DNA from 2 places in the Chryseobacterium sp. C39-AII1 genome. Region 1 is predicted to be linked to the other one. Evidence: riboswitches for the same ligand, from Rfam matches in the RefSeq annotation. Region 1 holds a riboswitch; the other holds the start of a gene.
The links. Region 1 has a riboswitch for cobalamin ahead of ABEG63_RS03265 (TonB-dependent receptor). Riboswitches for the same ligand answer to the same signal wherever they lie in the genome.

Region 1 (4,377 bases):
GTAATGTAACCGCCAACAATACGCCCGATCTTTACCGCGAGATTACTTTGGATTTACCAACAACCGCAAGAGTAAGTACGCAAATTACGCCTTCTATCCATATTCTGGCAGATCTGAATCAGTTTTTAACCGGCGAAAATACATTGAGTTTAAATTCTACAAATGATATGATGATGGGGTCCAGCCAACATTTGGTGAATGTAACGAATAACCTGACCAAAATGTTTAAAGTAGATCACGTTCATAATGATTAAGTTACTTAAAACAGGTTTGTTTGTTTTCTCTTTTTTGAGTTTTATTTCCTGTACGGATGAGGTAATTGAACCCATTGAGAAAAATGAGCCTTATGCTTTGGAATATCCGTCTTATTTTTCGAAAATGACATTTAATCCTTCAGAAAATCCTCTGACTAAAAATGGAGTAGAGCTCGGACGAAAATTATTCTATGAAGGCAGGCTTTCGCGAAATAATACCATTTCCTGCGGCTTCTGCCATATTCAGGAAAATGCTTTCACCCATCATGGTCACACGGTAAGTCATGGGGTTGATGACAGAATTGGAATCAGAAATGCTCCGCCGATTCAGAATATGGCTTTTTTACAGCGATATATGTGGGATGGGGTCATTCATAACCTGAACGAACAGCCTATCAGTCCGATCACAGATGTGAATGAAATGGACAGCTCGATTCCGGAAATTGTGTCCAAATTAAATGCGGATGCGAAGTATAAAAAATTATTCAAAGCAGCGTATGGCGATGAAAATATTACAGGAGATAGAATTCTAAAGGCGCTATCGCAATTTATGGTTACTCTAATTTCTGCAGATTCTAAATATGATCGGATGAAGCAAGGAAAAGAAAATTTTTCTTCAGAAGAACTACAAGGAATGAATTTATTTCAACAAAAATGTTCATCATGCCACAGCGGAGAATTGTTTACCGATGAAAGTTTTAGAAATACCGGGATGTATTATAATACGCAGTTTAAAGATGCAGGTCGTTATCGCGTAACATTGGAACAGGTCGATTGGATGAAATTCCGGGTTCCGAGTTTAAGAAATGTTGAATACACAGCGCCTTATATGCATGACGGCAGATTTTACACATTGGAAGCCGTGTTGAATTTCTACTCGGATAATGTGGAAGATAACCCCAATTTGGATCCTCGATTAAAACAAAACGGTCACCTCGGAATTGCTATGAATACTCAGGAAAAACAATTCATCATCACTTTTCTGAAAACGTTGTCTGATAAAAATTTCATATCTAATCCAAAATTTGCGGAATAATTTTTTTAAACATGAATAAAATATTTTTAATCATAAGCTTGATTTTATTTAATTTAAATCAGGCTAAACCTCAGAGTGACAGCCTTTATATTCCTGATGAGGTTCACCAAGATTTTTTTGATGATTGTGACGCCTGCGGTTGCGGAGCAGGAAACGGCTCTTCAGGCTTTGAATCTCTACTGAACCCTCAGTTTATAGGAATTAAATATTTTGCCCAGCATTATAAAGCCAAGGAAAATCTGTTTGTAAAAGATTTAACTCAAGATCAGTATTTTAACACCATTCAGCTTTGGGCAAGAATTCCGGTAACTCAAAAACTGAGTGTTTATGGAAGTTTACCGTTTCATTTTCATGAGAAGCAAACGTTGCAGGGAGATATAAATATTAACGGAATCGGAGATTTTAATGTGATGGGAATCTATCAACTGCTAAATTCCAAGAATAATATTCATCAGCTGAATGGTGGCGTAGGAATAAAAGTTCCGTTGGGAAAGTTTGATGAAAAAGGAATTACGGGAGTAAATCCAAGTTTTCAGCTGGGAACAGGGAGTTGGGATTACCAGATGGTACTGAATTACAAATTCCAGAAAAATAAAATCGCTTTGTTGATGAATACAGATTATACCATTAAAACAGAAAATAAAAAGCATTACAATTTCGGAAACCAATGGAATTATGCTGCAACAGGTTTTTATCAGTTTGTTGAGAATGATAGAATAATTTTCTCCGGAAAAACGGGTTTGCAAGGAGAAGTTTTTGATCAAAATAAACAGTTTAACGAAGCATTACCAAGAACGGCAGGAAGTGCTTTGTATGGAAAGCTTGGTTTTGAGGCTTCCTATAAAAAATTCAGTTTGGGAAGTGAAATCATGCTTCCGGTATATTCCAATTTGGCGGGAGGTGATATTCAAGCGAAATCGCGTTTTAGTGTTTTCCTGAATTTTGGAATTTAAACAGAATATTTTAAACGCAAAGATTTTATTTAATCTCTTTTTATTAAAGGAGTAAAGATGAATAGCAAAGCTGTTTGATGAAGCTGCATAAAACACTTACTTCCTCAAATCAATTTTTAATTGATTCATTCTTTGCTCCTTAAAAATATTAACAACAGCGAATAAAACTTTGCGTTAAAAAATATTATTTCAATAAATTAATTTCAGCGTTTATGTATTTGTAAATCAATTTATTAAATTCAATTTTGATTCTGTGATTTATTTTCTATCTTTGCCGCAATCTGGTGAGCCATAAAAAGCGCTTAAAAGGGAATCCGGTGAAAATCCAGAACAGACCCGCTGCTGTAAGCTCCACACCAAAGTTTTTGATAATAATATCCACTGTTTTTTAATGGGAAGGATTTCAAAAACGGAGTAAGTCAGAAGACCTGCCAGACCATAAACGTTTGACGCTTTCGTGGAATAAAGCTTAGGACATCATTGATTTTGTGTGGTTTACGACTACGCTTTATCGGTGTATTCTTATATCCATTAGCGTCATCATTATCTAAATGAGCTAATGGTGGCAAAACTTCTTACATCTCAACTCTATAAGGTTGTTTTCGCAGTTTTTGTGTTAACAACGCCATTGTTGTTTTCACAATCCAGAAAAGATACGATTAAGGAGAAGACGATTCTTCCAGTCAATATTTACAAAAAGAATTTTAAAGAAATCCTTCCTGCACAAACGCTTTCGGGAGAACAGCTGGAAAGACTCAACAGTCAGTCGGTAGCCGATGCGCTGAGGTATTTTTCAGGAGTTCAGATCAAAGATTACGGCGGAGTTGGCGGCTTAAAAACCGTGAATATTCGAAGCATGGGAAGCCAGCATGTTGGGGTTTTCTATGACGGAATTCAATTGGGAAATGCCCAAAATGGAGTGGTGGATCTGGGAAAATTTTCTTTGGATGATATTGAGGAAATTTCTCTTTATAACGGGCAAAAAAGCGAAATTTTTCAACCGGCTAAAGATTTTGGTTCGTCGGGTTCTATTTATATGCAGGCTAAAACTCCGACTTTTAGAAATGGTAGAAAAACGAATTTAGTTTTAAGGACAAAATCTTCTTCTATTCAGCTTTTTAATCCGTCTTTTCGCTTAGAGCAAAAGATTACCGATAAAATTGCGGCCAGTTTCAGCTCGGAATATTTACAGACGGATGGTATTTATAAATTCAGAACATCGAGAAAGAATGATGATGGTTCTACGGCGTATGATACCATTGCTAAAAGATATGATTCTGATGTGACTTCAAAACGTTTTGAGACCAGCTTAAACGGAAATTTAAACAACGGAAACTGGAGCATAAGAGGATACGGATATTTATCGGATCGTGGGGTTCCGGCAGCTATTATCAGCAATGGTTTTATTCCGCGAGGTTCTAGAATGAGGGATGAAAATTATTTTGTTCAGGGACAGTTTAGAAAGAAAATATTCAGAAATTTTGAAACTCAGTTCAAAACAAAATTTGCTTATGATTACACAAGATTTGCAGATACTTTAAATGTTGGAGATACCGGGTTAAGAATCGACAATACTTTTATTCAGAGAGAAGTGTATTTGTCTTCTTCCAATTTGTATTCAATTACTCCAAACTGGGATGTGAGCGCAAGTTTCGACTTTCAGTATAATAATCTGGATGCCAATTTAATCGATTTTTCATATCCAACACGTTATACCTCGTTGGTCGCTTTTGCAACAACCTATCAATGGAATCGGTTTAAGGTATTGGGAAGCGTTCTGGGAACATTTATTAATGAAAATGTACAAAAGAATTACAATGCTCCCGATAAAACAGAGTGGACACCTTCAATTTTTGCGAGTTATCAACCTTTTGACTCCAACGATTTTACGATAAGAGCTTTCTATAAAAGGATTTTCAGAATGCCGACTTTTAACGATCTCTACTATACGATGATCGGGAATACGCTTTTGAAACCCGAATATACGAATCAGTATGACGTGGGTTTTACCTATCAGAAACTTTTTGATCATCAGAATTTTAAAGGCATTTATTTAAAAGTAGACGGTTATTACAATGTCGTAGAAAATAAAATCGTCGCGATGCCGACTGCTAATTTGTTTCGATGGACGATG
Region 2 (4,377 bases), on a different contig from region 1:
TGCATATTAATAACGAAAAAGAAATCACTTTTTTTGATTTTGATTTTTGTGGAAATGGCTATTTATGTTTTGATATTTCTTACTTCTTATTTCAGTTATTTTCAACTCATTTAAACGAAGAAGAATTTCAAATAAAAGCAAACAATTTTTTGAAAGGGTATGAATCTGTGATTGAAATTAGCGATGAAGAAAAAAAGCTTCTTCCTTTCGGATGTTTAGCAATTATGAGCTATTATATAAGTGTGCAATGCGATAGATTTGAATATTGGACGAATATTTTCCTGAATGAAGATCATTTAAAAAGGATGGTTGGGAATTTGAAGCGTTGGATGTCTTACCACAAAATTGAAATTGAATAGCAAACAAACTTAAAAAACTAAAACTACCTTATGAAATTTTCAAGCGATCTCGTAATTTATGATTTAGAAGGAAGTTGCAAAACTTTTGGAAAAAATGAAACGAATATTTTAGAAATTGGTGCCGTAAAACTAGACAAGAAAACTTTTGAAATAAAAAGTGAATTTTCTATTTTGATTCTACATCTGGAATTTCATTAGAAAGAATGCTAGAAAAAATGAATATAAAAGAAGATTTTAAATTTCACAGAGCATTAGATGATGCAAAAGCAACAGCATTAATATGCAGCAAATTCTTAATGAAAAATAATTGACTATTGTGATTTACCCGATTTTTGATAATTATTTAAAACAAATTAAAGATTTAAAAGAATTGCAACAGTTTAATTATCTTCAGAAAAGTATTTAATTTATATATTTGAACAGTCAAAAAAATTTCATGATGATTTCCGTAAAAAAGGCATTATATTTATCTGTTTTCAGTCTGTTTTCTTTAGCTTCTGTAAAAGGGCAAAATAAAGTTCCTTTTGGGGTAGTAAAAGCTCAGGAAGGTTATGCGATGGTACGCGTTCATAAAGACGACTACCGAAAAATTATTGATAAAATTCGCATGAAAACGGGAGATGTTTTTGTTTACGTAAAACCTGCACCGGGAGAAACAGAATGGATCTGGATAAAATATCCTGAAAAACAAGATTCTGAAAAACCTTTCGTAAGATACGACAGCCTGAATAAAGAAGGAATGGTAAATAAAGAGCGTGTTGCCTTTATTGATCAGCTTCCGAAATTTACACCTTCAAAATCTAAAAACGGAAAATCATTAATTTTTACAGACGATACTAATCAGAAAATTCCGACTAATCAGAGAACGAAGGTTATCATTGATGTTTACCCTTCGTATGCTCATCTTAAAAGACAGGAAAAAGATGCAAGCGGGAAAATTTTGACGGTTGATAAAGTAAAACCTTGGGGAATTGGCAATGAAATCCCTGAAGGTATGACGGAAATAAAATCTATCCGAGTACAACAACCCGGAAGAGGTTCTGTATTTGTGAGAGATGCGATTAAAAATTTGTTCCAGCCTTCTATGGATTTTGAAAATATTGGGGTAACCGCCTTGGATGATGACCATATTTTCCTTTATATGATTAATGGTTCCGGTGAAAACCGTTATACCACCCTTTGGAGCATCAATAAAGGAAGAGCCATCAATCAAATAATTTATAATAATCCGGAATAAATCTTATTTTCTACTGTTTTATCCTTATTTTTGCACCCAGAAAAGCCAATCGCTTTTTCAGAAATCGGTTCTGCTTAATTGCAGATTAAAAGGGAATCGTGTGAAAATCACGAACTGTCGCGCAACTGTAAGTAACTAAAGTCTTTATCAAAAGTCCACTGTTTCGTTATCAGGCGAGATGGGAAGGAGATAAATGATGTTACGAGTCAGGAGACCTGCCTATTTCTTAAACAAAAAACTTTCGCGATTTGAAGTTTTATTGATCTAATAGATGTTTCAGGAATTTCTAAGATTCCTGTTATTGTTCTGTTGTTTGATACTATTTCATTTCGCCTTAATTTATAATGAAATATGACTACAGAAGAAAGAATTGAAGCATCCGTAACCAGAATTTTTAAAGCGGTTTTCCCTAATACAACCAATCATTACGATACGCTTTTCGGAGGTACTGCCATGCAGTTGATGGACGAAGTGGCTTTTATCACCGCGACCCGATTTGCCAGGAAACGCGTGGTAACGGTAAGCAGCGATAAAATTGATTTTAAAAAGCCAATTCCTGCAGGTACTATCGTAGAATTGGTAGGAAAAGTTTCTCATGTAGGAAAAACGAGTATGAAGGTAAATGTTGAAATCTACACCGAACAAATGTATTCTTATGAAAAGGAAAAAGCGATTGTAGGTGATTTCACTTTTGTAGCGATCGACGAATTCAAAAAACCAATTCAAATACTATAAAGAAAAGGTTCGGGCGGCCTTCGGCCGCCCGAACCCAATATTTTCAAATGTTTTTTAAAGCAGTTTCGGCGAGCCAAAGGCTCGCCGAAACTTTTATATTTTTTATTTATCACGAATTTCACGAATGATGGTGTATATTTTTTATGTAATTGAAAATTAAATATAATCATCTGTAAAAATCTGCGCAATCCATGGGAAAATAAGATATTCCGTTAAAAAATTATCTCAACACCTTTTCAGTTTCCAAACTCAAATTCAATAATGTTTGGAAAGCCTCTCCCATTTCATCAGAAGCTCTGCTGATGGCGTTTTCCAACATATTTCGGATTTGTTTTTCAGTAACTCCGGCTTCCGTCCAGCTTTTTCCAGAAGTATGCGAATTCAGAATAAAAGGCATAATTCGGTCAATTGCACAGGCAAAAATAGCATCCGGAGTTTTTTCCTCTTCAAATTCAAGCCAAAGATTGAAAAACTCAGTTCTTAAAGGCTCATCTAGAATTCCGAAAATGTTTTGAGCAGAAACTTTCTCTCTTTCAAACTTACCAACCATTCCCGCTTCATCAAAAAGAAAAGTATCACCCGCTTCAATTTCTACCAAATCGTGAATGGAAAGCATTCTGATCACTCTTAACAAATCAATATCCGCTCTGTTTTTCGCATAAGGAAAAAGAATTTGAGCCAAAATAATAATCTGCCAAGAATGCTCAGCTGTATTTTCTCTTCTGGAATCATCTGCATTGTAATTTCTTCGTTGTACGTTCTTTAAGGCATCAACTGCCAAAATAAAATCGATCTCCTTCTGTATCTTCATTATCTGTTACTTATAATATTCATCAATTGGATAATTTTTAACCGTTTTTATCCATTTATCATCTTTAAATTCCTTGGTTGTTACAATCACTCGCTCACCGCCACTCGCATCTTCTTCCACTTCATATACTTTCACCAAACCTCGGTTGGGAATAACAGTAAATTCTGTAATATAATGCATTGCCGCTCCCGATTTCGCATAGGTAATCAACCGTTTCCTTTCATGATCTACTTCAAACATTCCAAAAGAGTTGCTGGCAAGATCGGTAAGCTCTTCACTAGGCACAAATTTTTTCTTGGTAACATTGTAAACATATACATCATAAGAAGCAGCTCCGTAATTTCCTAAATTTCCGTTTCTTACGGCAACATCTTCAGTTCCGTCGAAATTAAAATCATCAAAAATTAAAGGGCCATCTGAAACCACATTTTTATCCAATCGAACAATTTCTTCCTGTGATATTTTATTATTCTGATTTAAATAAAAAACTAAATTCTCAGAAGTTAATGTTTGTTCGATTTTCGAACCATTTTTTTTGAATAAGTCAATAACCGCTTTACCTCGGCATTCGTCCCCCGAGCAGTCTTCCATCATAATTTTTGCATCATAATAAGCAGAAGCATCTTTCATTTCAAACTTATATTGAGCAAAGCAACTTGTTCCAACTAAAATAAATGGCAATAAAAATTTAGAATATATCATAATTGTGTTTAAATAAAAATTTAAATTCTGGCTAGATTAATAACCCAATTTCCTGCCAAAAATACAAAATTTTAAAGTCTTTCACACTTTTTTAAGTTGAAAATCAAAATATGCAAAATTTCAATTAAAATTTATTCCATTGAAAATCAGTAATTTAAATATTATATTTAAAAAATTACACTACTTTGTATTGCATAATACCATTTTATTTACATATCTTTGTAATGTAAAATCGAAATAGGTTCAACTAGCTAGGAACTGAAATCGGTTTTAGATATAACTAATTAACAAAACTTATTAAAGATGAATACTGAAAATACCAAAGCGCAAATGCGAAAAGGCATTCTGGAATTCTGTATTTTAAGTCTCATCAATCATCGTGAAATGTATGTTTCCGACCTTATAGATGAACTAAAAAAAGGAAAACTGGATGTAGTGGAAGGAACCCTCTACCCTCTTTTAACAAGATTGAAAAACGGAGAATTTTTATCGTACAGATGGGAAGAATCTACCGGAGGGCCGCCTAGAAAATA

Region 2: linked by a shared signal. The riboswitch ahead of ABEG63_RS15355 (acyl-CoA thioesterase) and the one ahead of ABEG63_RS03265 (TonB-dependent receptor) in region 1 are both predicted to bind cobalamin.

What each region holds. Positions count from the first base shown of each region.
Region 1 covers NZ_JBDFPQ010000002.1:92,633-97,009, reverse strand. The annotation lists gene ABEG63_RS03280 (MbnP family protein) at 1-254, shown strand, start outside; gene ABEG63_RS03275 (cytochrome c peroxidase) at 247-1,290, shown strand; gene ABEG63_RS03270 (transporter) at 1,302-2,243, shown strand; cobalamin riboswitch at 2,509-2,694, shown strand; gene ABEG63_RS03265 (TonB-dependent receptor) at 2,803-4,377, shown strand, end outside.
Region 2 covers NZ_JBDFPQ010000010.1:111,107-115,483, reverse strand. The annotation lists gene ABEG63_RS15370 (phosphotransferase) at 1-359, shown strand, start outside; gene ABEG63_RS15365 (hypothetical protein) at 390-557, shown strand; gene ABEG63_RS15360 (hypothetical protein) at 796-1,596, shown strand; cobalamin riboswitch at 1,645-1,834, shown strand; gene ABEG63_RS15355 (acyl-CoA thioesterase) at 1,948-2,331, shown strand; gene ABEG63_RS15350 (HD domain-containing protein) at 2,552-3,142, opposite strand; gene ABEG63_RS15345 (hypothetical protein) at 3,149-3,844, opposite strand; gene ABEG63_RS15340 (PadR family transcriptional regulator) at 4,148-4,377, shown strand, end outside.